DNA from 4 places in the Thauera sp. SWB20 genome. Region 1 is predicted to be linked to each of the others. Evidence: predicted binding sites of a transcription regulator. Region 1 holds the regulator's gene; each other region holds the start of a gene.

The links. The regulator sigma-54, encoded in region 1, starts transcription at its own class of promoters, with help from an activator protein. The targets are predictions, from matches to a motif close to TGGCACGCTTNCTGCTNA.
Region 2: PO78_RS15960 (PEP-CTERM sorting domain-containing protein) is a predicted target of sigma-54. The motif match lies at 2,254-2,271, and genes of this name have one in related genera.
Region 3: glnA (type I glutamate--ammonia ligase) is a predicted target of sigma-54. The motif match lies at 1,388-1,405, and genes of this name have one in related genera.
Region 4: fliE (flagellar hook-basal body complex protein FliE) is a predicted target of sigma-54. The motif match lies at 1,990-2,007, and genes of this name have one in related genera.

The regions. Positions count from the first base shown of each region.
Region 1 covers NZ_JTDM01000019.1:101,687-108,630, reverse strand. The annotation lists gene recA (recombinase RecA) at 81-1,118, shown strand; gene recX (recombination regulator RecX) at 1,135-1,584, shown strand; gene lptB (LPS export ABC transporter ATP-binding protein) at 1,571-2,293, shown strand; gene PO78_RS12320 (RNA polymerase factor sigma-54) at 2,316-3,770, shown strand; gene hpf (ribosome hibernation-promoting factor, HPF/YfiA family) at 3,789-4,112, shown strand; gene ptsN (PTS IIA-like nitrogen regulatory protein PtsN) at 4,249-4,734, shown strand; gene hprK (HPr(Ser) kinase/phosphatase) at 4,703-5,650, shown strand; gene ilvA (threonine ammonia-lyase, biosynthetic) at 5,723-6,944, shown strand, end outside.
Region 2 covers NZ_JTDM01000020.1:451,801-458,744, forward strand. The annotation lists gene PO78_RS15955 (SulP family inorganic anion transporter) at 1-860, opposite strand, end outside; gene PO78_RS15960 (PEP-CTERM sorting domain-containing protein) at 1,067-2,221, opposite strand; gene PO78_RS15965 (LysR substrate-binding domain-containing protein) at 2,708-3,589, shown strand; gene PO78_RS15970 (FAD-linked oxidase C-terminal domain-containing protein) at 3,903-5,414, shown strand; gene glcE (glycolate oxidase subunit GlcE) at 5,606-6,676, shown strand; gene glcF (glycolate oxidase subunit GlcF) at 6,680-6,944, shown strand, end outside.
Region 3 covers NZ_JTDM01000016.1:12,953-19,896, reverse strand. The annotation lists gene PO78_RS07580 (rhodanese-like domain-containing protein) at 1-28, opposite strand, end outside; gene PO78_RS07575 (cation diffusion facilitator family transporter) at 88-1,275, shown strand; gene glnA (type I glutamate--ammonia ligase) at 1,494-2,903, shown strand; gene PO78_RS07565 (DUF4124 domain-containing protein) at 3,040-3,525, shown strand; gene glnL (nitrogen regulation protein NR(II)) at 3,579-4,655, shown strand; gene ntrC (nitrogen regulation protein NR(I)) at 4,682-6,106, shown strand; gene PO78_RS07550 (biotin--[acetyl-CoA-carboxylase] ligase) at 6,239-6,944, shown strand, end outside.
Region 4 covers NZ_JTDM01000021.1:613,599-620,542, forward strand. The annotation lists gene PO78_RS20085 (flagellar brake protein) at 1-597, shown strand, start outside; gene PO78_RS20090 (flagellar brake protein) at 651-1,442, shown strand; gene fliE (flagellar hook-basal body complex protein FliE) at 1,621-1,944, opposite strand; gene PO78_RS20100 (sigma-54-dependent transcriptional regulator) at 2,263-3,684, opposite strand; gene PO78_RS20105 (sensor histidine kinase) at 3,681-4,841, opposite strand; gene fliF (flagellar basal-body MS-ring/collar protein FliF) at 5,045-6,760, shown strand; gene fliG (flagellar motor switch protein FliG) at 6,757-6,944, shown strand, end outside.

The sequences.
Region 1 (6,944 bases):
ACACTTACGGCATCAGGCCTGCACCCCGCATGTCTGCAATCTTTGTGCCATAATCAGGCAATCAAACAGGACGCACTTCCATGGACGAAAACAAGGCCAAAGCCCTCTCCGCGGCGCTGTCGCAGATCGAAAAGCAGTTCGGCAAGGGTTCGATCATGCGCATGGGCGACGGCAGCATCGAGCGCGACATCCAGACCGTCTCCACCGGCTCGCTCGGACTCGACATCGCGCTCGGGCTCGGCGGTCTGCCGCGCGGTCGGGTGGTCGAGATCTACGGCCCCGAATCCTCCGGCAAGACCACGCTCACCCTGCAGGTCATCGCCGAGATGCAGAAGCTCGGCGGCACCGCGGCCTTCATCGACGCCGAGCACGCGCTCGACGTCGGCTACGCGGAAAAACTCGGCGTCGACATCGAGGATCTGCTGATCTCGCAGCCCGACACCGGCGAACAGGCGCTCGAGATCGCCGACATGCTGGTGCGCTCGGGCGGCGTGGACATCGTGGTCATCGACTCGGTCGCCGCGCTCACCCCCAAGGCCGAGATCGAGGGCGAGATGGGCGACCAGCTCCCCGGCCTGCAGGCCCGCCTGATGTCGCAGGCACTGCGCAAGCTCACCGCCAACATCAAGCGCACCAATACCCTGGTGATCTTCATCAACCAGATCCGCATGAAGATCGGCGTGATGTTCGGCAGCCCGGAGACCACCACCGGCGGCAACGCGCTCAAGTTCTACGCCTCGGTGCGCATGGACATCCGCCGCACCGGCACGATCAAGAAGGGTGACGAGGTGGTCGGCTCCGAGACCCGCGTCAAGGTGGTCAAGAACAAGGTCTCGCCACCGTTCAAGGAAGCCCACTTCGACATCCTTTACGGCGAGGGCATCTCGCGCGAAGGCGAGATCATCGACCTCGGCGTCGAGCACAAGATCGTCGACAAGTCGGGCGCCTGGTACGCCTACAAGGGCGACAAGATCGGCCAGGGCAAGGACAACTCGCGCGAGTTCCTGCGCGCCAACCCGGTGCTGGCCCGCGAGATCGAGAACAAGGTGCGGGTCGCGGTCGGCCTGCCCGAGCTGCCGCCCGCCGCCGCGTCCGCCCCGGCGCCGGCCGAGGCCTGACCCCGTCGGCACCGACATGGGCGAGCCGAGCCTGCGCGAACGTGCGCTCCGCCATCTCGCCCGGCGCGACCACTCGCGCGCCGAACTTGCGCGCAAGCTCGCACCCCATGGCGAGCCGGCCGAGATCGAAGCGGTGCTCGAGCGCATGCGCGAGCTCGGCCTGCAGTCCGACGAGCGCTACGCCGAGGCCTTCGTGCGCGGCAAGGCGGCGCGCTTCGGCACCGCACGATTGCGCAACGAGCTCGTGCGGCGAGGCATCGACCGTGACCGGATCGACGAGGCGCTCGCCGACGAGTGCGTAGAATCCGAGATCGAGCGGGCGCGCGCGGTGCTGCACGGCCGCTTCGCCACCCCACCCGCCGACGCACGCGAATGGGCGCGCCAGGCGCGCTTCCTGCAAACCCGGGGCTTCGCCCCCGAGCTGATCCGCAAGCTGCTGAAAGAGCCCTACGATGAGTCTGCTTAAGGTCGCCGGCCTGCAAAAGCGCTACAAGGCGCGCACCGTGGTGCATGACGTCGGCTTCGAGGTCGGCTCGGGCGAGGTCGTCGGCCTGCTCGGTCCCAACGGCGCCGGCAAGACCACCTGCTTCTACATGATTGTGGGTCTAGTGCGCGCCGACGGCGGCCAGATCGCCCTCGACGGCACCGACCTCACCCACCTGCCGATCCACGCCCGCGCGCGCTTGGGCCTGTCCTACCTGCCGCAGGAGATGAGCGTGTTCCGCAAGCTCAGCGTGGCCGAGAATATCCGCGCCGTGCTCGAACTCCAGGGGCTTGAACGCCGCCAGATCGAGGAGCGGCTCGAGGAACTGCTGATGGAACTGGGCATCCATCACCTGCGCGACAACACCGCGATCTCGCTCTCGGGCGGGGAGCGCCGGCGCTGCGAGATCGCCCGCGCGCTCGCCACCGACCCGCGCCTGATCCTGCTCGACGAGCCCTTCGCCGGGGTCGATCCGATCGCGGTCATCGACATCCAGAAGATCATCCGCTTCCTCAAGGAGCGCGGCATCGGCGTGCTGATCACCGACCACAACGTGCGCGAGACCTTGGGCATCTGCGACCGCGCCTACATCATCAGCGAAGGTCGCGTGCTGGCGAGCGGAGAACCTACCGAGATCATCGAGAACGAGCGCGTGCGCCAGGTCTACCTCGGCGAGCACTTCCGCCTGTGAGCCCGCCCTCCTGCCGACCGCGATGAAACCCAGCCTCCAGCTCAAGCTCTCCCAGCACCTCACGCTGACGCCCCAGCTGCAGCAGTCGATCAAGCTGCTGCAGCTGTCTACGATCGAGCTGAACCAGGAGATCGAGCGCGTGCTGCTCGAGAATCCCATGCTCGAGCGCGAGGATGGCGACGGCGGCGTCGACTACGCCCCCGCGCCGCCGCCGGGCAACGCGCCCGAGCGCGAAGCCGCGCCGGAACCCGCCGCCGAACCGGCGGGCGAGTCGATCACGCACGAGGGCGGCGAAGGCAGCAGCGAGGACGAGGGCATCGACTGGTCCAACGTGGGTCAGGGCGCGTCCAGCCGCAGCGAGGACGACGAGGACGGCGACTACCAGGACATCCAGGCCGCCGGCGTGTCGCTGCGCGAACACCTCGACCAGCAGGTCGCCCTCTCGCCCCTGTCCGACCGCGACCGCGCGCTGGTGCGCTTCCTGATCGAGGCACTCGACGACGACGGCTACCTGCACCAGCCGCTGGAAGATCTCCTCGAGCTGTTGCCGCAGGACGCCGAGGTCGATCTCGACGAGCTCGCCATCGCCCTGCGCCACGTGCAGAGCCTCGAGCCGGCCGGGATCGGCGCGCGCAGCCCGCAGGAATGTCTGGCCCTGCAGCTCCAGGCCTTGCCCGAGTGCCCGATACGCCCTCTCGCTCTCGAGATCGTGACCAGCCACCTCGAACTGCTCGCGGAGCGCAACTTCGCCCGTATCCGCAAGCTCACCGGCTGTGACGACGAGGGTCTGCGCGAAGCGCAGGCCCTGATCTGCAGCCTCGACCCCCACCCCGGCTCGCGCTACTCCACCGCCGAGACGCGCTACGTGCTGCCCGACGTCGTCGTGCGCAAGCTGCGCGGCCAATGGACCGTGAGCCTGAACCAGGAAGCGATGCCCCGCCTGCGCATCAACCGCCTGTACGCCAGTCTGCTCCAGCAGAACCGCGCACAGGGCGGCGGCCTCGGCGGGCAGCTGCAGGAGGCGCGCTGGCTGATCAAGAACGTCCAGCAGCGCTTCGACACCATCCTGCGCGTGTCCCAGGCCATCGTTGACCAGCAACGGCAGTTCTTCGATCATGGGGACGTGGCGATGCGGCCACTCACCCTAAGGGAGATCGCAGACCAGCTCGAGCTGCACGAATCCACCGTCTCGCGCGTCACCACGCAGAAGTACATGGCGACGCCGCGCGGAGTCTTCGAGCTCAAGTATTTTTTCGGCAGTCATGTCGCGACCGACACCGGCGGTGCGGCTTCCTCCACGGCGATTCGTGCGCTGATTCGCCAGCTGGTGGACGCGGAGGACAGCAAGAAGCCGCTGTCCGACGCCAAGATCGCCGAAATTCTCGGCCAACAGGGAATCGTCGTGGCGAGGCGCACGATCGCCAAGTACCGCGAGTCCCTCAACATCCCGCCGGTCAGCCTGCGCAAATCCCTCTGACAACAACAGGAGTCATCCATGAATCTGAACATCACCGGGCGCCACGTCGAAGTCACCCCCGCCATCCGCGAATACGTGACCTCCAAGCTCGATCGCGTCATCCGCCATTTCGACAACGTCACCAGCGTCACCGTCATCCTGTCGGTCGAAAAGCTCAAGCAGAAAGCCGAGGTGACGCTGCACGTGCGCGGCAAGGACCTCTTCGTCGAAGCGGACGACGCCGACCTCTACGCGGCGATCGACGCGATGACCGACAAGCTCGACCGTCAGGTTCAGAAGTACAAGCAGAAGCAGTCCGACCATAACCACGAGTCGCTCAAGCACCAGGTCCCCGAGGCCTGAGGACCGGCTTGAAGCTCCCCGTCCGGGGTGTGGTTATAATGCGCGCGTTTTCACGAAGCGCGGCCGCACACGCCCCGGACCGGATTCCCGCCCCCCTGGCGGCAGCTGACGGAAGAGTGCGCGAGCCCACCTGCGAATGAGCCTGATATCCCAACTCCTGCCGCTTTCCAACGTGGTGATCGATCTCGACGCGAGCAGCAAGAAGCGCGTCTTCGAACAGGCCGGCCTGCTGTTCGAGAACAACCAGGGCATCGCCCGCAGCACCGTGTTCGACAGCCTGTTCACCCGCGAACGCCTCGGCTCGACCGGACTGGGCCAGGGCATCGCCATCCCGCACGGCCGCATCAAGGGGCTCAAGGACGCCGCCGGCGCTTTTCTGCGCCTGGCCACCCCGGTGCAGTTCGATGCTCCCGACGGCCGTCCGGTGGACATGCTGTTCGTGCTGCTCGTGCCCGAACAGGCCAACGAAACCCATCTGCAGCTGCTGTCCGAGCTCGCGCAGATGTTCAGCGACCGCGAGTTCCGCGAGACCCTGCACGGCGCGACGGATGCCGCACAGATCCACCGCCTGTTCGTGAATTGGGGTGCCGATGCGGCAAACCAGCCTGACCCGGCTGTATGAGGCGCACCGCGAAAGCCTGAGCCTCGTCCACGTCAGCGGACCGATCGGTGCCCGTCTGTCGGTCGCCGAAGAGCGCATCTGGCCGGCCGACCTCGTCGGCCACCTCAACCTGATCCACCCCACCCGGCTACAGGTGCTCGGCGCCGCAGAGCTCGCGTGGGCGCAACGCCAGGCGAACGAGAAGGTCGCCCACCACCTCAACGAGATCCTCTCGGCGCACCCCCCCGCGATCATCGTCGCCGACGGCTGCGAGATCCCCAACATCCTCCACGGCATCTGCGAGGCGCACGACGTCGCGCTGTTCACCGCGCGCCACCCCTCGGCGAGCGTGATCGACCAGCTCCGCCTCTACCTGTCGCGCGAGCTCGCCGAGAAGGTCTCGCTGCACGGCGTGTTCATGGACGTGCTCGGGCTCGGCGTGATGATCACCGGCGATTCCGGCGCGGGCAAATCCGAGCTCGGCCTCGAGCTGATCTCGCGCGGCCACGGCCTCGTCGCCGACGACGTGGTCGAGCTGTCGCGCATCGCGCCCACGGTGCTCGAGGGCCGCTGCCCCGAGATGCTGCAGGATTTCATCGAAGTGCGCGGCCTCGGCCTGATCAACATCCGCACCATCTTCGGCGAGACCGCGTGCCGGCGGAAGATGCGCCTGCGCCTGATCTGCCACCTCGACCGCCGCCAACCCGGTCCCGACGACCCCTGCCGGCTGCCGCTGCAGCAGGAGACGCAGGACATCCTCGGCGTGAAGGTCGCCCGCGTCGTGCTGCCGGTGGCCGCGGGACGCAACCTCGCGGTGCTGCTCGAGGCCGCAGTGCGCTCGACCATCCTCAAGCTGCGCGGCATCGACTCCACCCAGGAATTCATCGACCGCCAGGCGCGCGCGCTGCACGCCGAAGAGGCCTACCGCGCCGACTGAGCCACCCGCACTTGCGGCACGGCGCCGCCGGCTGTTACGCTCGATCGCTTTGCAGCAGCCTACTGGCCGGCCATGAGCTCCACTCCCGATTACCTGGAACGCATCCTCAACGCGCAGGTGTACGACGTCGCCGTCGAGACACCGCTCGACCTCGCCACCAACCTGTCGGCGCGCACGCACAACCGCATCTACTTCAAGCGCGAGGACATGCAGCCGGTGTTCAGCTTCAAGATCCGCGGCGCCTACAACAAGATGGCGAACCTGTCGCCGCAGGCCTTGAAGCGCGGCGTGATCTGCGCCTCGGCGGGCAACCACGCCCAGGGCGTGGCGCTGTCGGCGGCCAGACTGGGCGTGCGCGCGGTGATCGTGATGCCGAGCACCACGCCGCAGATCAAGATCGACGCGGTCAAGGCGCGCGGCGGCGAGGTCGTGCTCGCAGGCGAATCCTATTCCGACGCCTACACGCACGCGCTCGAGCTCGAGAAGAGCGAGAAACTCACCTTCGTCCACCCCTTCGACGACCCCGACGTGATCGCAGGCCAGGGCACGGTGGGCCTGGAGATCCTGCGCGCGCACCCGAAGCCGATCCACGCGGTGTTCTGCTGTGTCGGCGGCGGCGGGCTGATCGCCGGCGTGGCGGCCTACATCAAGCGCCTGCGCCCGGAGACGAAGATCATCGGCGTCGAGGCGGTGGACGCCGACGCGATGACGCGCTCGCTCGCCGCGGGCAAGCGCATCGCGCTCGAGCAGGTCGGCATCTTCGCCGACGGCGCCGCCGTCAAGGAGGTCGGTGCCGAGACCTTCCGCCTGTGCCAGCAGTATGTGGACGAGATGATCGTGGTCGACAACGACGCCATCTGCGCCGCGATCAAGGACGTCTTCGAGGACACCCGCTCCATCCTCGAGCCCGCCGGCGCGCTCGCCGTCGCCGGCGCCAAGGAGTACGCCCGCCGCAACAAGCTGCGCGACAAGAGCCTGGTGGCGGTGGCCTCGGGGGCCAACATGAACTTCGACCGCCTGCGCTTCGTCGCCGAGCGCGCCGAGCTCGGCGAGCAGCGCGAGGCCGTGCTCGCGGTGACCATCCCCGAGAAGCCGGGCTCCTTCCGCAAGTTCATCAGCGTGCTCGGCAACCGCAACATCACCGAGTTCAACTACCGCTACGCCGACGCCGAGCGCGCCCACATCTTCGTCGGCGTCACCGTGCACAACCGCAGCGAGGTCGGACGCCTGGTGGAGATGCTCGAGCGCCACGAGCTGCCTGCGCTCGACCTCACCGACGACGAGATGGCCAAGT
Region 2 (6,944 bases), on a different contig from region 1:
TGGTTCCAAGGCTGGCGGGTGCGGCCGCAGATCAGCTTGGCGCTCGAGGCCGCCTCCATGAAGCTCACCATGGCCACCACGAAGGCGGCCGGCAGCAGCGCGGCGATCAGCTCCGGGCGCAGCGGCGGCAGGCTGAAGCCGGGCAGGCCGGCCGGCACTGCGCCCACCACCGCACCGCCTTGGGCAGCGAAGCCGGTCCAGGCCGATAGCGCGATCGTCGCCGCCACCACCAGCGGCACGCCGGGCAAGCGCGGCCACAGGCGCTTGAGCCCCACCAGCACGGCCAGGCTGCCGACGCCGAAGGCCGCCGCGGCGGGCTGCAGTGCGTCGAGCCCGCCGAGCGCACGCACGAAATCGACCAGCAGGTGATCGGAGTGCGGCATGGCCAAGCCGAGTAGCGGAGGGATCTGGGTCAGGCAGATGATCAGCGCGGCGGCGTTGACGAAGCCCATCAGCACCGGCACCGACAGCAGATTGAGCAGCCAGCCCAGGCGCAGCACACCGAGCGCGAGCTGGATCAAACCCGACAGCAGCGCCAGCAGCAGGGCGAGCCCGACGAGGTCGCCCCCGGCGGTCGCGCCCAGCGGCAGGATGCTCGCGCCCACGAGCAGGCTGGTGAGCGCCACCGGCCCGGTGGAGAGCTGGCCGCAGGAACCGAACAGCGCAGCGACCACCGCCGGCAGCAGCGCGGCGTAGAGGCCGATGTGCGGCGGCAGCCCGGCGAGCTTGGCGTAGGCGAGCGCCTGCGGAATCAGCACCAGCGCGACCGTGATGCCGGCGACGAGGTCGCCGCGCAGCCCATGCTCGCGCCATTGCGCAGGCCAGGCGAGGAAGGGCAGGTGCGGATGTGGGGAGGGCATCGGCCGGAGGATTCCCGAGGGCGGGGGGGTGTGGCCCCCTGTCGTCCGGGGGATTCCATCTTAGCCGTGAAACGGGGGGCGGCCCAGGCGCCCGAAAAGAATTCGGGCAGCGGCGCGGGACGCGCGGCTGCCCGAAGTGGAGCCGGCAGGGCCGGATCCGGACGAGGCTCGGTGAGGGTTTTCGCTGCCGCGGTGGCCGCGATGCCTCAGGACTTGCGGGAGCGGCGGGCGGCCGCGAAACCCAGCAGACCCGAGCCGAGCAGCGCCAGGGTGCCGGGTTCCGGCACGCGTTGCGTCGCCAGGCGGGTGCTGATGAAGACCTGTTCGAAGTTGTTGTCCTGCGACACCGCGGTGCCGTAACCGGCGCAGGAGTCGTTTCCCTGCGTGTTGATGGTGAATGGCGGGCTGACGCAGCCGTAGCGCAGGTCGACCCGCATCACGTAGTCATCGAGGTTCGAGCCCGCTGCCATCAGGCCACCGATGAAATCGTCGAGCTCGGGAATGGTGATCGCGTAGGGGGCCTGGTTCTCGCCGAGGTTGTGGTTGATCGCATCGAAGCTGCCGGCGCTGGCGGTGGTGCAATCGACCAGCGCGCTGGTGTTCTCGTCGACGCACACCTGGCCGCCCGACATGGCGAAGTCGGTGATCTCGGGGGCGTTGCCCTCGCTGGTATAGAGCGTGACGTCACCATACGGGACACCGCCTCCGACCGGCGGGGGGCCGTAACCCGGGGCGGGCAGGTCGCCGATGCCGTCGCCGTCGCGCTGTTCGCTCGTGCGCGGGTCGTTGGTCACGTCGAAGGTCTTGTAGACCGTCGTGCCGGCGAGGTTGGTCAGGGTCACGCGGGCCCAGACGGCGAGGTTCTGCGTCAGGCCGTCGTTGCTGTTGGGCTCGTTGTTCACGAAGAAGAACGTCATCAGGTTCTTCGAGAAGTCGAAGCTCTGGTCGAGTGCGCCGAGCGTCGCATCCCAGGTGTTGGTCTTGTCGCCGGTGAAGGTGGCGTTCTTGTTGCCGTCGCTGCCCGGCTCGTTGGCGGAGGTCATCGTGAAGAACAGCTCGTTGTTCGCCGCGTCGAAGGCGTCGTCGATGTTCGCGTTCTCGTTGTCGATGTGGCCGCCGGCCCCCTGGACGATGTAGATGCGCGGGTCGGTCTCACTCGCACCCGGGGAGCCCTTGACGTTGTAAGGACAGCCGGGGCCGTATTCAAAGCCGCAGGCGAAATAATTGGCCACCGCCAGCGAATAGCTGTTGCCATCGCCGTACGTGACGTAACCGAGCCCGTTCAGATTGACCAAGGCTGCCGACGCAGACGATGCGCCGAGCGCGGCGAGCATTGCGACGACCAGGTTTTTGGCTTTCATGGCACTCCCTCCTACAGGTGTATGGAGATCTCGTAGCAAATCGTGTGCCAATAATGCAAGTATCTGTTTTTTAGATATTTTAATTTTTAGATTTTTCTTCTTCAGCAGCCTGTGTAAAAAAATCGACACCCGGATCCAGCCTACTTGTGGAGATCCGAACGGGTTCCAAGCGAAGGGATATGCGAAAGGCAATTCCTTTGCGGCGCCTTTTCCGATGGCCATGGAAAGTAACTCGGAGTTGCCGATGTACTATGAAAAATTAATTCGATAAATGCCTGAAGAATAATTGCGGCACGAATGAAGTGGCCGGGCCGATCCGGCGCTTCGTCCTGCGACCGGGAGAATGACGCTCTCGCGCCACAGCAGGATGCGCGCACCCGAAACTCGGCGCGGGAGGGAAGGTGGGTGGGGGCGTCGCAGTGCAGGCAGCGGGGCTGCGGGGGCATAATCGGGGACATCCTTCCGAACGGGCCCCGAGCCGCGACCATGGCGCTCCGCCGCATCCCGCCCATCCAGTGCCTGCTCACCTTCGAGGCGGTCGCGCGCCTGCGCAGCGCGAGCCGTGCGGCCGAGGAGCTCTGCGTGACCGTCAGCGCGGTCAGCCATCGCCTGCGCCAGCTCGAGTCCCATCTGGGCGTGCGGCTCTTCTCGCGCAGCGACTTCACCCCGACCGCCGAGGGGGCGGCCTACCTGCAGCAGGTCGGTGTCGCGCTCGCGGCGCTGCGCGAATTGCCGGGCGAGCGCGCGCCGGGTGCATCGGCGCGCTTGCGCGTGGCGGTGACACCCTCGTTCTGCCGACAGTTCGTCATGCCCAAGCTCGAGCTCTTCCGCCGCGACTGGCCGGACATCGAGCTCACCCTGCAGGTGTCGATCCCGCTGCGCGACGTCGTCGCGGAAGAGGCGGAGCTCGAGATCCGCTATGGCGCCGGGGGCTACACCGACCTCGAGCACCGCCTGCTGCTGAGCGACGAGGCGGTCCCCGCCTGCAGCCCGGCCTTCCTCGACGAGCACGGCCCCTTCGACGGTTTCGCGAGCCTCGCCGAGTGCGCCGGCACCGCGCTCGTGCGCAGCCCGCTCGAGCCCTGGTCGAACTGGTTCGCGCACTGCGGCCTGGCTCTGCCCGAGCCGGCGCGCGGCGCACAGTTCAACGACCTCGGCCTGGCCTACGATGCCGCGGCGAGCGGCTTCGGGGTCGCCCTGGTGCGCCAGCGCCTGGGGGCGGCGTGGTTCGACAGCGGGCGCCTGCTGGCGTTGTCCTCGCGCCCGCTGCGCTCGCCCTACGCGCACTACCTGTGCTGGCGCCCCGGCGCGCTCGAGCGCTGGGAGTGCGCCGCGTTCGCGGACTGGCTGCAGGCCGCGCTGCCCTGAAGCATCGCCGGGCCGTTTCAGGGTTGAATTTTCTTCAAGCCGGCGAGCAAGAGGCGTCAAGCGGGCGCTGTGCGGGAGCCTCTATACTCCGGATAGCTGCCCGGTCCCGCGGGGAGTCGAGGATTCGGATGCGCCAAAGATCGCGACACGCCCGCGGGGATTCCGGGGGCGGAGGATCGCGCTTCGCGGCGGTTCTGTTTTCGTAGGAGCGACGCAAGTCGCGATTGCCGCGGTCCCGATACGCCCGCGCGGATTTCGATGTGCCGGCGCGGCGGTCGATGCTCGATCGGCATGGCCAGGCGAGGAGACGAGGATGATGCTGGAGAACGAAGCGCTGCCGTTCGGTGAGACCGAGGGCGATTTTTCCGCGGTGGACAAGGCGCGCGTGGTCGCAGCCTTGAGCAAGGTGCTGCCGTCCGGGACGCTGATGTACGACAGCGAGGACCTGCGCCCCTACGAGTGCGACGGCCTCGCCGCCTACCGCGAGCTGCCGCTGGTCGTGGCCCTGCCCACCACCGAGGCGCAGGTGGTGGCGGTGCTGCGCATCTGCCATGAGATGGGCGTGCCGGTGGTGGCGCGTGGCGCGGGCACCGGGCTGTCGGGCGGCGCTCTGCCGCACACCCGCGGCGTGCTGCTGTCGCTGGCGCGCTTCAACCGCATCGTCAGGCTCGATCCGCTCGCACGCACCGCGGTCGTGCAGCCGGGCGTGCGCAACCTGGCGATCTCCGAGGCGGCCGCGCCCTACGGGCTGTATTACGCGCCCGATCCGTCCTCGCAGATCGCCTGCTCGATCGGCGGCAACGTGGCCGAGAACGCCGGCGGCGTGCATTGCCTCAAGTACGGCCTCACGGTGCACAACCTGCTGCGCGTGCGCGGCGTCACCATTGCGGGCGAGGTCGTCGAGATCGGCTCGGGTGCGCTCGATTCGCCGGGCTACGACCTGCTTGCGCTGGTCACCGGCTCGGAGGGCATGCTGATCGTGGTCACCGAAGTCACCGTCAAGCTCGTGCCCAAGCCGCAACTCGCGCAGTGCGTGCTCGCCGCCTTCGACGACGTGGTGCGCGCCGGCGAGGCGGTGGCGAGGATCATCGCCGCCGGCATCATCCCCGCCGGCCTGGAGATGATGGACCAGCCCGCGACCGCGGCGGTCGAGGAGTTCGTGCGCGCCGGCTATCCGCTCGACGCCAAGGCGATCCTGCTGTGCGAGGCCGACGGCACGCCGGAGGAGGTGGCCGAGGAGATCGCCCGGGTGCGCGCGGTGCTGGAAGACAGCGGCGCCACCGAGATCCGCGTGTCGCGCGACGAGGCCGAGCGGCTCAGGTTCTGGGCCGGGCGCAAGGCCGCCTTCCCGGCGGCGGGGAGGATCTCGCCCGACTACTACTGCATGGACGGCACGATTCCACGCAAGCGCCTCGGCGAGATGCTCACCGCCATCCAGGCCATGGAAGGCAAGTACGGCCTGCGCTGCATGAACGTGTTCCATGCCGGCGACGGCAACCTGCATCCGCTGATCCTCTTCGACGCCAACCAGCCCGACGAGCTCGAGCGCGCCGAAGAGTTCGGCGCCGAGATCCTCGAGCTGTCGGTGGCGCTCGGCGGCACCATCACCGGCGAGCATGGCGTCGGGCTGGAGAAGATCAACCAGATGTGTTCGCAGTTCACCACGGCCGAGGTGCGCCAGTTCTTCCGCGTCAAGGCGGCCTTCGATCCGCCCGGGCTGTTGAACCCCGGCAAGGCGATCCCCACGCTCAACCGCTGCGCCGAATACGGCCGCATGAAGGTGAGCAAGGGGCATGTGCCGTATCCGGAGATTCCGCGGTTCTGAACGGGGGAATCGCGACTTGCGTCGCTCCTACGGGCGGTCCCGGGCGGCGGTGAATCCCGGATGGTCACGGGGTTTCCGTAGGAGCGACGCCAGTCGCGATCGCCGCCGACGGACTGCGCCCCGCGCGTCGGGAGTGCCCGGCCGGCAGGGTGTGCGGCCCCGCATATGAATGATGATTGGACGATGACACGATGACGATGATCGAGAAGGAATGGGCCGAGCGCGTGCGCGCGGCTGTGGCGACGCGTACGCCGCTGTGCCTGCGCGGCGGCGGCAGCAAGGACTTCTTCGGCTGTACGCTCGCCGGCGAGCGCTTCGACCTGCGCGCTAACCGCGGCGTGGTCGCCTACGAACCCACCGAGCTCGTCGTGACCGTGTGTGCGGGCACGCCGCTCGCCGAGCTCGAAGCGGTGCTGGCGGACAAGGGCCAGTACCTCGCTTTCGAACCGCCGCATTTCGGTCCCGGCGCCACGGTGGGCGGCTGCGTGGCCGCCGGCCTGTCGGGGCCGCGGCGGGCGAGTGCCGGCGCGGTGCGCGACTTCATGCTCGGCGTCAAGCTGCTCGACGGCCGTGGCGAGGTGCTGCGCTTCGGTGGCCAGGTCATGAAGAACGTCGCCGGCTACGACGTCTCCCGCCTGGTGGCGGGCAGCCTCGGCACGCTCGGCATCCTGCTCGAGGTCTCGCTCAAGGTGCTGCCGCGGCCGGTGGCCGAGGCCACGCTGCGTTTCGAGCTCGACGAGGCCAGCGCGCTGCAGCGCGTCAATGAATGGGGCGGCCAGCCGCTGCCGGTGTCGGCCACGCTGTGGCAGGACGGCGTGCTGCACCTGCGCCTGTCGGGCGCCGAGGCGGCGGTGCAGGCGGCCTGTGCGCGGCTCGGCGGCGAAGCGCTCGATGACGCGACGGCGCAGGCGCTGTGGACCGCGGCGCGCGAGCAGACCCTTCCCGGCTTCGCGCTGGAGGAGGGCGAGGTGCTGTGGCGGCTGTCGCTGCCCTCGACCGCGCCCGCGCTCGGCCTGCCCGGGCGCCAGCTCGTCGAGTGGGGCGGCGCGCAGCGCTGGTTCGCGGGCGCGATCGACGCGCAGGCGGTGTGCGCGCGCGCCGTCGAGCTCGGCGGCCATGCCACGGCCTTCCGCGGTGGCGATCGCGCCGCCGGCGTGTTCCAGCCCCTGGCGGCGCCGCTTGCGGTGGTGCATCGCCGGCTCAAGCAGGCCTTCGACCCCGCGGGGATCTTCAACCCCGACCGTCTCTACCCGGAGCTCTGAGCCATGCAGACCCAGCTCGCCGATTTCATCCGCGACACCCCCGAGGGCCGCGAGGCCGAGGAGATCCTGCGCAAGTGCGTGCATTGCGGCTTCTGCACCGCCACCTGCCCGACCTACCAGCTGCTCGGTGACGAGCTCGACGGCCCGCGCGGACGCATCTACCTGATCAAGCAGGTGCTCGAGGGTGCCGCGCCCACCGAGAAGACCCGCCTGCACCTCGACCGCTGCCTCACCTGTCGTTCCTGCGAATCCACCTGCCCCTCGGGCG
Region 3 (6,944 bases), on a different contig from region 1:
GCGTCAACAGTTCCGACAGGGTTCCCATGCGAACATCCGTCTAAAATGAGGGCGGTCGAAGTATAGCGCGTCCGCCGCGCCCCCCTCATGCACTCCCGCCAAGCCTCCTCCCCGGTTGCGCGTCCCTCTGCGGGCGCGGACGACCTCGCCCGCAGCCGTGGCATCCAGCGTGCCACCCTGGTGGCCATCGTGACCAACACGGTGCTCACCATGGGCCAGGTCGTCATCGGCCTGTTCGCCGGCGCGTTCAGCCTGGTGGCCGACGCCGCCCACACCCTCTCCGACCTGATCACCGACCTGCTGGTGCTGCTCGCCGGCCGCCACAGCGCCGATCCGGCCGACACCAACCATCCATACGGACACGGCCGCATCGAGACCGTCACCACGCTGGTGCTCGGCTCCGTCCTGGCGGCGGTGGGCGTCGGCTTCCTGTGGAGTTCGGGGATCCGCCTGCAGAACATCGGGGCCTTGCCGGTACTGCATCCGGCGGCCCTGGGAATGGCACTGCTGACCCTCGCCGCGAAGGAAGGCCTGTTCCGCTTCTCGCTCGCCGCCGCACGCCGCCTCAACGCGCCGATGCTCGAGGCCAACGCCTGGCATGCACGCTCGGACGCGGCGTCCTCGCTGGTCGTGGCCGCCGGCATCGGCGGCAGCCTGGCCGGCTACCCCTTCCTGGAGCCGCTCGCCGCGGCGGTGGTCGGCTTCCTGATCCTGCACATGGGCATCCGCCTGGCGTTGAAGTCGGTGCGCGAACTGATCGACACCGGCCTGCCGGAGGAGGAGCTCGAGCGCCTGCGCACGACGATCCGCGAGACGCCGGGCGTGATCGGCCTGCACGAAATGCGTACCCGGCGGATGGCCGACCGCGTGCTGTGCGACGCCCACGTCCAGGTCGATCCACGGCTGACCGTCTCCGAGGGGCACCGCGTGTCCGACGCGGTGTACCTGCGCGTGCGCGCCGCCCACCCCGAGGTGCGCGACGTGCTGGTGCATATCGACCCCGAGGACGATGGCGAGCTGCAGGCGGTGCCGCCCGGCCCCCTGCCCGAGCGCGACGAAATCCTCGCGCACATGCGCAAGCTCCTCGGCCCCGGCTTCGCCGACCCTCGGCGGGTGCAGATCCACTACCTCGGCCAGCGCGTGGAAGTGGAAATCATCCTGCCCTCCCTCCCCGATGCGGACGCGCTCGATGCACTGCGATCGCACCGCCAGACTTGGCTCGCGGAACATCCGCACTACCGCAACATCCGCGTCTTCGTGGAGCTCGCACCATAGTAGTGCATTCAGGGAGCACATCCGCACCATTGAAGTGCATCCGCACCGGGCCGAGGCACCGATTTCGGGCTCGCAGCCTTGTGGCACAATGCCCTGCGCGCTGACATAGGGCTGGCACGCTAAGTGCTTAGCCCTGCTCACACGAATCCGGCGCATCGACCCCAGGCCGCTGCACCACCCGCTCAACGCAACAACGCCTCATCTCACCAGGAGTCAAAATGAACGCCCAAGACGTCATGAAGATGATCCAGGAAAACGAAGTGCGCTTCGTGGACCTGCGCTTCACGGATATTCGCGGCAAGGAGCATCACGTCGGCCTGCCGGTGTCGGCCTTCGAGGAAGAGCACTTCGAGCACGGCCACCCCTTCGACGGCTCCTCGCTGGCCGGCTGGAAGGGCATCCAGGCCTCGGACATGATCCTCATGCCGGAGCCGTCGACCGCATACATCGACCCCTTCTTCGACGAGACCACGCTGGTCATCACCTGCGACGTCATCGAGCCCTCCGACGGCAAGGGCTACGACCGCGACCCGCGCTCGATCGCCAAGCGCGCCGAGGCCTACCTGAAGAGCACCGGCATCGGCGACACCGCCTTCTTCGGCCCCGAGCCCGAGTTCTTCATCTTCGACTCGGTCGAGTGGTCGGTCGACATGTCGGGCGTGTATAGCAAGATCATCTCGGAAGAGGCCGCCTGGTCGACCGCCGACAAGTTCGAAGGCGGCAACACCGGCCACCGTCCGCGCGTCAAGGGCGGCTACTTCCCGGTTCCGCCGGTCGACAGCCTCAACGACGTGCGCGCCGCCATGGTGCTCGCGCTCGAGGCCTGCGGCGTGCCGGTCGAGGTGCACCACCACGAAGTGGCCAACGCCGGCCAGTGCGAGATCGGCACCAAGTTCAGCACGCTGACCCAGCGCGCCGACTGGACCCAGGTGCTCAAGTACATCGTGCACAACGTCGCCCACCAGTACGGCAAGACCGCCACCTTCATGCCCAAGCCCATCGTCGGCGACAACGGCTCCGGCATGCACGTGCACCAGTCGATCTGGAAGGACGGCAAGAACCTGTTCGCGGGCAACGGCTACGCCGGCCTGTCCGAGACCGCGCTGTACTACATCGGCGGCATCATCAAGCACGCCCGCGCGCTCAACGCGATCACCAACCCGGGCACCAACTCGTACAAGCGCCTGGTGCCGCACTACGAGGCCCCGACCAAGCTCGCCTACTCGGCGCGCAACCGCTCGGCCTCGATCCGCATCCCCTACGTCGCCAACCCGAAGGGCCGCCGCATCGAGTCGCGCTTCCCGGATCCCCTGGCCAACCCGTACATGTGCTTCGCCGCGCTGATGATGGCGGGCCTGGACGGCATCCAGAACAAGATCCACCCGGGCGACCCGGCCGACAAGAACCTGTACGACCTGCCGCCGGAAGAGGACGCGCTGATCCCGACCGTGTGCACCAGCCTCGAGCAGGCGCTGGAGTACCTGGACAAGGATCGCGAGTTCCTGACCCGCGGCGGCGTGTTCTCGAACGACTTCATCGACGCCTACATCGCGCTCAAGATGGAAGAGGTCGATCGCATGCGCATCACCACCCACCCGGTGGAATTCGACATGTACTACAGCCTGTAAGCCGGGAAATCCTGCGCAGGACGGAAGGGACGGGCGTTGCCCGTCCCTTTTTTCTGGGGTCTAATCGGGCCTGACCCGCAAGGATGACGGCATTGCAGCCCGTTACTGCCGTCCCCGCGCCCCTCCGGACCTGCGCATGCGACCGTATCGAATCCTCCCGCTGCTCCTGCTCGCCGGCCTTGCCGCGCCGGCCCATGCCGAAATCTACAAGTGCACCGATGCCGACGGCAGGGTGACCTACACCAACGATCGCGCACTCGCGCGCGGTTGCGTGCGCCTGCAGTCCGACCAGCCGGTGTCCTCGGTGCCCGCCCCCGTGCGCCGTCCCGCCGCTCCGGCGGCACGCGAGACGCCCACGGGCGGCGACTTCCCGCGCGTGAGCCCCAACGAGCAGCGCGGCCGTGACGACGCCCGCCGCCAGGTGCTGCAGGAAGAACTGCGCACCGAGGAGCAGAAGCTGGCCGAGGCCGAGAAGGCGCTCGCCGAGCAGGAATCCATCCGTCTCGGCGACGAGCGCAACTACCAGAAGGTGCTCGACCGCGTGCGACCCTTCAAGGACCGCGTCGAATTGCACAAGCGCAATGTCGATGCACTGCGCCGGGAGATCTCCGGCCTGCGATGACCCGGACCTGGCGCGCTTCTTGCATGTCCTCGACCGAACAACAGGACGCGCCCATGCCATCGCACCCCACCCACGCCGCCAGCAGCCCCAGCAGCCCGTTCGCCGGACTCGACCTGCTGTCTTCGGCGGTCGTGCTCGTCGACGCCGGGCTGGTGATCCGCTACCTCAACGCGGGCGCGGAGAACCTGTTCGCGATCAGCCGGCGCAAGCTGCTCGGCCAACCGCTCGAACGCCTGCTCGGCAGCCCGCCCGGCCTGGCCGCGGCGCTCGACAACGCGCTGCGCACCAACTGGAGCTACACCGGCCAGGACATCAGCGTGCAGCGCGGCGACGCCGAGCCGCTGCGGCTCGACTGCACGGTGACGCCGGTCGACACCGCAAGCGTGCGCCTGCTGCTCGAATTCCGCCCGATCGACGCGCAGCTGCGCGTCGCGCGCGAGGAGCAGCTGCTGCACCAGCAGCAGGCCAACCGCGAGCTCATCCGCAACCTCGCGCACGAGATCAAGAACCCGCTCGGCGGCATCCGCGGCTCGGCCCAGCTGCTGCAGCACGAACTCGACGACCCGCAGCTGCGCGAATTCACCGACGTCATCATCGCCGAGGCCGACCGCCTGCAGGACCTGATGAACCGCCTGCTGAGTTCGCATTGCATGATGCGCCCGGCCTCGATCAACCTCCACGACGTGCTCGAACGCGTGCGCCGCCTGATCCTCGCCGAGTTTCCTTCGATCGGCATCGTCCCCGACTACGACCTCAGCCTGCCCGAGCTCACCGCCGATCGCGAGCAGCTCATCCAGGCCGTGCTCAACATCGTGCGCAACGCCGCACAGGCGCTGGGCGGCCACGGCGAGATCCTGCTGCGCACCCGCATCGCGCGCCAGGTCACGCTCGCCAAGCGCCGTCACAAACTGGCACTCAAATTGCAAGTAATCGACGACGGCCCCGGCATCCCCGAGGAGATCCGCGATCGCATCTTCTATCCGCTGGTTTCGGGGCGGGAGGGCGGCAGTGGTCTGGGCCTGTCGCTCGCACAGAGCTTCATCGAGCAACACCAGGGCATGATCGAGGTGGATAGCCGTCCCGGGCGCACCTGCTTCACGATCCTGCTGCCGATTACCGAGCGTGCCTGAGCGCGCACCAGAATAGTGCATACGATATGAACACCGTCTGGATCATCGACGACGACCGCTCGATCCGCTGGGTGCTGGAAAAGGCGCTCGGCCGCGAGGGCATCGACCACGCCAGCTTCAGCTCCGCCGGCGACGCGCTCGCCGAGCTCGAGCGCGCACCGCAGCCGCCGGCCGCGCTGCTATCCGACATCCGCATGCCCGGCGAGTCCGGGCTGGACCTGCTGCAGAAGGTGAAGGAGCGCCACCCGCAGCTGCCGGTCATCATCATGACCGCCTACTCCGACCTCGACAGCGCAGTCGCGGCCTTCCAGGGCGGCGCCTTCGAGTATCTGCCCAAGCCCTTCGACGTCGACCAGGCGGTCGCGCTCGTCCGTCGTGCGCTGGAGCAGACCGCGCACCAGAACGGTGCGAGCGAAGAGGCCACCCTGGCCCCCGAGATCCTCGGCCAGGCCCCGGCGATGCAGGAGGTTTTCCGCGCCATCGGGCGGCTCGCCCACTCGCACGCCACCGTGCTGATCAACGGCGAGTCGGGCAGCGGCAAGGAACTGGTCGCGCGCGCCCTGCACCGCCACAGCCCGCGCCGCGACGCGCCCTTCATCGCCATCAACACCGCGGCCATCCCGCGCGACCTGCTCGAATCCGAACTCTTCGGCCACGAGCGCGGCGCCTTCACCGGCGCCGCCACCCAGCGCCGCGGCCGCTTCGAGCAGGCCGACGGCGGCACGCTGTTCCTCGACGAGATCGGCGACATGCCGGCCGAGCTGCAGACACGGCTGCTGCGCGTGCTCTCCGACGGCCACTTCTACCGCGTCGGCGGCCAGCAACCGATCCGCGCCAACGTGCGCGTGATCGCCGCCACCCACCAGGACCTGGAGGAGCGCGTGCGCCAGGGCCTGTTCCGCGAGGACCTCTTCCACCGCCTAAACGTCATCCGCCTGCGCCTGCCGCCGCTGCGCGAGCGCCATGAGGACATCCCCTTGCTGGTGCGGCACTTCCTGCAGAAGAGCGCGCAGGAGCTCGGCGTCGAGCGCAAGCGCATCTCGGAGGCCACGCTCGAATACCTGCAGGCTCAGCCTTTCCCGGGCAACGTGCGCCAGCTCGAGAACCTGTGCCACTGGCTCACCGTGATGGCGCCGGCGCAGGTGGTGGAGGTCGCCGACCTGCCACCCGAGATGCGCGAGCAACCCGGCCGCGAGTCGCCATCGAACTGGATGGAGGGCCTGGGCAGCGAGGCCGACCGCCTGATCGCCTCGCGCCCCGGAGAGGTGTTCGACCGCCTCACGCGCGATTTCGAGCGCACCCTGATCCGTCGTGCGCTGGCCGCCACCGGCGGCCGCCGCATCGAGGCCGCGCAGCTGCTCGGCATCGGCCGCAACACCATCAGCCGCAAGATCCAGGAGCTGGGCATGGACGAGGAGCGCGCGCCGGAGACGGAGGAAAGCGGGCGCTGATCGCCCCGGTCGCCTCGATGCGGGGGCGCGTTGGCGCGGCCGGCGCACGGGGCGCAGCGCATCCATGCCGCGGGAAGCGCATCCCCCACGGTCTTGGCGGATAATGCGGTTTTCGATCCGCCGCTTCCGCACTTGTCCTCCATCCGTCCATCCACGCCTTCGGCGCGCGCCTGCGCGACCGAACTGGCCTCCCTCCTCGGCGCGCGTGCGCGCGACTTCGCCCTCGAATGGGTGGAGTGCTGCGACTCGACCAACGCCCGTCTCGTGGATGCGCCGCCCGCCGACGACGGTCGTGTGCATGTGCTCGTGGCCGACCGCCAGACCGCCGGGCGCGGGCGGCGCGGGCGGCAATGGCTGTCCTGGGAGGGCGCCAGCCTCACCTTCTCGCTGCTGTGGCGCTTCGCGCCGGGTACCCCGGCGCCGGCCGGACTCTCGCTCGCCGCCGGGCTGGCGCTCGCGCGCGCGCTCGAGCAGCTCGGCGTCGAGGGGGTGCAGCTGAAATGGCCCAACGACGTGCTGGTGCACGGAGAGAAGCTCGCCGGCATCCTGGTCGAACTCCTCCCCGTGCGCGGTCGCCCGCCCGCGGCGGTGATCGGCATCGGTCTCAACCTGCGCCTGCCGGCCGACGCCGCCATTCCCGACCAGGCCGGCGTCACCGACCTCGCCGCTGCGCTCGGCGGCGAACCGCCCTCGCGTCCGGTCCTGCTGGCGGCCATCCTCGGCGAGTTCCACCGCCTCTTCGACACCTACGCGGCCGCGGGCTTCCCCGCCCTGCGCGGCGCCTGGGAGCAGCGCAACGCCTTCGCCGAGTTACCGGTGGCGGTCCGCGGGGAGTCCG
Region 4 (6,944 bases), on a different contig from region 1:
GCGGAAGACGGCACCAGCCTGCTGCTCGACGGCAGCGCCGACCCGCTGCAGAACCAGCGCATGGAGCGCGCCGACGCGCTCGACTGCGTGACCCAGCTCGACAAGGTGCGTATCCAGTTCCTGCTGCGCGGCCAGCGCCTCGTCGAGGACGGCGGCAGCCCGGGCTTCCGCGCGCCGCTGCCGGAAGCCCTGCTGCGCCTGCAGCGACGCGAGTTCTACCGCCTGCAGACGCCGATCTCGGAGGGGGTGAGCTGCACGCTGGCCCTCCCCCGTGTCGACGGCAGCCGGCGCGAGGCCGAGCTGCGCATCCTCGACATCAGCGGCGGCGGCGTGGCGATCGCGGTGCCGCCGGTGGGCGTGCACTTCGAGCCCGGAACCGAGTTCCCCGACAGCCTGCTGCGCCTGCCCGACACCGCACCGATTTCCGCGCGCCTGGTGGTGCGCAACCTCTTCCGCATCACCCGGCGCGGCGGCGCCGAGGTGCTGCGTGCCGGCTGCGAGTTCGCCGACCTGCCGCGCGGCGCCGAGGACGCGATCCAGCGCTACATCCTGCGCGCCGAGCGCACCCGCAACGCGCGCGAGCGCGGCCGCTTGTGAACCCGCGGCACCCCACCCGCCTCCCGACGCTGCCCAAGACACGATAGCCCCGCATGGCCGAACTCAGCACCCCAAGCCCCGCCAGCCCGGCACCGCTCGACGGCGGACGCGGCGACGAGCTCGAGAAATTCACCCTGCGCGGCGCGCGCCAGATCCTGCAGCTGCTGCAGGATCTCATCACCCACCGCGGCTTGATCACCGCCCACACCGGCGGCGGCCACTCCTTCATGACCGCGGTGCTGAAGGTGGACGAAGAGCGCGGGCGCGTGGTGCTCGACCCCAGCCCCGACCCCCAGGCCAACCGCCGTGCGCTCGCCGCGCCGCGCCTGACCTGCGTGACCCAGCTCGACGGCATCCGCATCCAGTTCCCGCTCGTCGGCCTCGGCGAAGGCCAGGACAAGGGCCGCCCCGCCCTCTTCGCACCCCTGCCCGCCGAGATGCTGCGCCTGCAGCGGCGCGAGTTCTACCGCCTGCAGGTACCGCTCGCGCACGAGCTGAGCTGCCTGTTGAAAGCGGAGGACCTCGCCCGCAAGCCGGTGGAGGTGAGCGCACGCGTGATCGACATCGGTGCCGGAGGGGTGGCGGTGGTGGTGCCCGCGGGGGCGGCGGAATTCGTCATCGGCGGCACACTGCCGGCCTGCCGCCTCGCGCTGCCGGACGGCGAGCCGATCGAACTCGACCTCGAGGTGAGAAACCTCAACCGCCAGACGCAGCGCAACGGCACCGAACAACTGCGGGTGGGCCTGCGCTTCGCCGCCCTGCCGCGCGCTGCGGACACCCGCATCCAGCGCTACATCTTCAAGACGGAACGCGCGCTCAACGCCAAGGCACGCGGAGGCCTGTAGGCTTGATGCCAAGCCTTTCCGCAGCGCCCCGGTCGCGACTTGCGTCACCTGCATCCCACCCGAGACGCCGGGGGTCTTCGTAGGAGCGACGCAAGTCGCGATTCCGGCGCTCGAAATGCGCGACAACGCCCCGGTCGCGACTTGCGTCGCTCCTACGGGAGAACCGCGGCGAAGCCGGTCAGACCGGCATGTTCATAATGTCCTGATACGCCGTGACCAAGCGGTTGCGGACCTGGACCATCTGCTGGAAGGACATGCTGGCCTTTTGCAGGTTGACCATGACGTCCTGCAGATTGACGTTGGGGTCGCCGGCGGAGAAGTTTTGCGCCATCGCGCGCGCCTCGCCCTGGGCGGCGCTGACGTCTTTCAAGGCGGTGTTGAGCACGTCGGCGAAGTTGACGCCTCCCGCGGGCGCGTCCGCGGCGGGTGCGGCCTTGCCTTGCGCGGCCTGCGACACCGAGCGCAGTTCGCTCAGCATCTGGTCGATTCCACGGGTGTCCATAGCGTAATCCCCCGGCTTCAGGGTGGTCGGTGACGTCAGTGTAGCAGAGCAAATCGCGTGCCAGAGCCGCCGGGGACGCGCGGTCGTTGCGGTTTTCGTAGGAGCGACGCAAGTCGCGACGACGGCGTCGGCACTGATTCCATGCGCCCGATCGCGACTTGCGTCGCTCCCACAGGCGCCTTCGGAAGAGGGTTGACTTGCCGTAGGAGCGACGCAAGTCGCGAGCGGGCGATCGTGCAATCCGGTGGCCGATGGGCGGCCGGAAAGGGCTGCGGGGCCGGGATCGCGACTCGCGTCGCTCCCACAGGGCGCCCGGTCTCACACGTCGTGGCCCTCCTCGCGGTATTGCTGCAGCTTGTAGCGCAGGGTGCGCTCGGAGATGCCGAGCTTTTCCACGGTCTTCTTGCGCGAGCCGCCGAACTCGCGCAGCGTGGCGAGGATGTGCTCGCGCTCGAGGTCTTTCATGTTGGTCGGGCGCTCGGGAGCCGGACCGGCCGTGCCGGCCCCGGCGGCCTGCCCGCTACCCGACTGCACGGCCGCGACACCCCCCTGCATCCCGGGAGAAGCGGCAAGCCCTGCCGCCCCGCCGGCAGAATTTGCCGGCTCCGGCTTCCATTGTGGCAAGCACAGGCGGATCGTCTCGGCGCTCACCTCGTCGCCCTGGGTCAGGATCAGCACGCGGTGCATGATGTTTTCCAGCTCGCGCACGTTGCCCGGCCAGGCGTACTGCGGCAGCAGCGCCTCGGCGGCGGGCGAGAAGCGCACCTGGCGCTGCTGGCGGGCGGCGTGGCGGGCGAGGAAGTGGCGCGCCAGCGGCACGATGTCGCCCGGGCGCTCGCGCAGCGCGGGGATGGCGATCGGGAACACGTTGAGGCGGTAATACAGATCCTCGCGGAAGTGCCCGGCGGCGACCTCGCCGAGCATGTCGCGGTTGCTGGTGGCGAGCACGCGGATGTCGAGGGCCACCGGCTTCTTGCCGCCGACGCGCTCGACCTCGCGCTCCTGCAGCACGCGCAGCAGCTTGGCCTGCAGGCCGAGCGGCATCTCGGAGATCTCGTCGAGCAGGATGGTGCCGCCCTGGGCCTGCTCGAACTTGCCCGGCTGCGCCGCCTGCGCACCGGTGAAGGCGCCCTTCTCGTAGCCGAAGAGCGTGGCCTCGAGCAGGTTCTCGGGGATGGCCGCACAGTTGATCGCGATGAAGGGGCCCTTGGCGCGCGGCGAATGCTGGTGGATGTAACGCGCGAAGACCTCCTTGCCGGTGCCGGACTCGCCCGAGAGCATCACCGTCGCATCCGACTCGGCCACGCGCGCAGCGAGCGCGAGCAGGCCGCGGGTGTGGGGGTCCTCGGCGATGGTGTCCTCGCCCGCGGGCTGCACCGCGGCGTAGCGGCGCACGCTCTCGAGCAGCACCTCGGGCTCGAAGGGCTTCATCAGGAAGTCGCAGGCGCCGCCGCGCATCGCCGCCACCGCCTTGTCGACGTCGCCATAGGCGGTCATCAGCAGCACCGGCGTCTGCGGCCGGCGCGCGCGCACCTCGTGCAGCACCTGCAGGCCGTCCATGGGCTGCATGCGCAGGTCGGTGACGACCAGGTTGAAGTGCTCGCGCTCGATCGCCGCGAGCGCCGCCGCGCCGCCATCGACGCCGACGACGCGGTGGTGCGCCATCTCCAGCGTGAAACAGACCGCGTCGCGCAGCGCGGCGTCGTCCTCGACGACGAGGATGTTGAGGGTCTCGATCATGGGTTCTCTTGTGCGCCAATGGGCGCCGCCGCCAGCGGCACGACGAGGGTGAATTCCGCGCCCTGCCCGGGCGCGGAGCGCAGGGTGATGTCGCCGCCATGGGCGCGCGCGACGCCGCGGGCGATCGCCAGGCCCAGCCCGGTGCCTTCGGCGCGGGTGGTGAAGAAGGGCTCGAAGAGGCGCTCCTGCAGCTCGGGGGCGATGCCGCGGCCGCTGTCGCGCACCGTGAAGCGCACCGCGGGCGCGCCCACGCCGGCGTCGGCGGCGCCGACCAGCACGGCCTCGCAGCGCAGCGTGCCGCCCGCCTCGCAGGCCTGGATGCCATTCTCCAGCAGGTTGGTGAGCGCGCCGCCGAGCGCCTTGCGGTCGCCGACCAGTTCGGCCGCGCCGCAGGCGCAGTCGGCCGCGAACGCCACCTGGCGCGCGCGCGCCACCGGTTCCAGCGTGTGCGCGAGCTCGGCGAGCAGCTCGCACACCGCGAAGCGCTGACGTCCGGCGCTGTCGCCGCGCGCGAACAGCAGCATGTCGCGGATGAGGCGCTCGAGGTAGCGCAGGCGTTCGAGCGCGCGGTCGGCCACCATGGCGCGCTGCGCCGGGTCGAGCTCGGGCTGGCGCAGGTTGCCGGTGTATAGCAGCGCGGCGGCGAGCGGCGTGCGCAACTGGTGGGCGAGCCCGGCGACCATCTCGCCCATCGCCGCAAGGCGCTCGTTGCGCTCGGCGGTCAGGCGCATGCGATGGGTGTCGGTGACGTCGTGAACGAGCAGGATGCGCTCGGCACCGGAGTCGAGCTCGGACTCGGACAGGGCCAAGCGGCGCGGGTCGCCATCGACCGCGGCGGGGTCGCGGCGCAGCACGAATTCGCCCGGGGTGCCGCTATCTTCGAGGCGGGCGGCGAGCTCCGCCCACGCCACCCCGGCAAGCCCGCCTCCGAACAAGCTCTCGGCAGCGCGGTTGGCCTGCACCACGGTGCCGGCACGATCGACCACCAGCACCCCGGCGGGCAGTGCCCCCATCAGCACCGACAGGCGTTCGCTGAGCTGGCCGACCTGGGCCTGCAGCGCGGCGTAGGCGGTGGAGAGCTCCTCGGAGGCGCGGCTGAAGAGCGCGAAGGCCTCGGCGAGCTGGGCGGCGTCGAGCACCGGCGCCGCGGCGGGCATGCTCCCTGCTTGATCGGAGGCGACGACTGCGGCCCGCATGGGAAGGTCCGAATCCGTTTTCACGGGATGCACTCTAAATACACAGGCCGCCATGGTAGCCGGCAAACAGGCGGCAAAAAATGCCGCTTTTCACGCCACGAGGCTTGCACGCGCGGACGCACAATGCCGCCATCCGCCAAAGCGTATGCAACAGGACCGCCATCATGGCCGCAGCAGAAAACACCGCCGACCTGCCTCCGGGCGCCGCCCCCGCCGATGCGCAGGCGACGACGCGGATGCAGCAGGCGCTGCAGAACCTCGCCGCGCTCAGCACGCGCCAGAAGATCGCCGGCGCGGTCGCCATCGCGCTGGCGATCGCGCTCGTGGCCGGTTCCCTGCTGTGGAACCGCGCCCCGGAGTACGCGGTGCTGTTCTCCAACCTCGACGAGCGCGACGGCGGACAGATCATCGCCGAGCTGCAGCAGCGCAACATCCCCTACAGGATGTCGCCCACCGGCCACGCCATCCTGGTGCCGCAGGCGCAGGTGCATGAGACGCGGCTGCGTCTGGCGGCCGACGGCCTGCCCAAGGGCAGCCTCGCCGGCTTCGAGCTGATGGACGGCCAGAAGCTCGGCATCTCGCAGTTCAACGAGCAGGTGAACTACCAGCGCGCGCTCGAAGGCGAGCTGACCCGCACCGTGCAGGCGATCGACGCGGTGGCCAGCGCCCGGGTGCACCTGGCGATGCCCAAGCAGACCGCCTTCCTGCGCGACGACCAGCGCCCCACCGCCTCGGTGATGGTGAACCTGCGCGGCGGCCGCATCCTCTCGCCCGACCAGGTCGCCGGCATCGTGCACCTGGTGTCGTCGAGCGTGCCACGCATGCACGCCGAGGGCGTGAAGATCGTGGACCAGAACGGCAAGCTGCTCACCGAGCAGGCCGACCCGCTGCTGCGCGCCGGGCTCGACGCCACCCAGCTCGAATACGTCCGCCTGCTCGAGCAGGGCTTCATCGAGCGCATCGACAAGATCCTCGCGCCCCTGGTGGGCAAGGGCAACTACGGCGCCCAGGTGGCGGCCGACGTGGACTTCAACCAGGTCGAGCAGACCGCCGAGACCTACAAGCCCAACCCCACACCCGACCAGGCGATCCGCAGCCAGCAGACCAGCGAGGCCTTCAACCCGCAGCCGGGCGCGCAGGGCGTGCCCGGCGCGCTCACCAACCAGCCCCCGGTGCCGGCCACCGCGCCGATCACCAACCCGCAGGTGGCCGGCGGCGGCGGCGCGCAGGGCCTGGCGAGCGGCAACCGCAGCGCGGTGCTCAACTACGAGCTCGACCGCAACATCCAGCACGTCAAGCAGGCGGTCGGGCAGATCAAGCGCCTGTCGGTCGCGGTGGTGGTGAATAATCGCACCCTCCCCGGGCCCGACGGCACGCCCACCAACGTGCCGCTGCCCGACGAGGAGATCGCGCGCATCACCAACCTGGTGCGCGAGGCGGTGGGCTACAACGCCGACCGCGGCGACACCATCAACGTCGCCAGCGGCGCCTTCGCCGATGACGGCAGCGGAGCCGCACCGCCGCCGTGGAAGGATCCGGAGATCGTCGCGCTCGGCAAGGAAGGCCTGAACTGGCTGCTGGTTCTGATCGCGATCCTGTTCGCCTACTTTGGCGTGATCCGCCCGCTGCTGCGCACCGTGGTGCCGCCCAAGCCGAAGGAAGAGAAGAAGGGCGCCGCCGCGGGCGAGGAAGGCGCGGAAGGCGAAGAGGGCGAGGAAGGCGTGCGCGTCACCCTGTCCGGCGAGACCGGCGAGGGTGAAGAGACGGAGACCTTCGAGCAGCGCCTCGAGCGTGCCCGCGCCGCGGCGCGCAACGATCCCAAGATGGTCGCCAACCTGATCAAGGACTGGATGGGCATGAACGAGGAGGCGCGCAAGTGACGACACCCGAGGAAGGCCTGGAGAAGGCGGCGCTGCTGCTGATGACCCTCGGCCCCGACGCCGCCGCCGGGGTGCTGCGCCAGCTCGGCCCGCGCGAGGTGCAGAAGCTGACCATGAAGATGGCCTCGATGACGCCGCAGTCGCGCGAGACCGTGGAGCCGGTGCTGATCGAGGTGAACGAGCA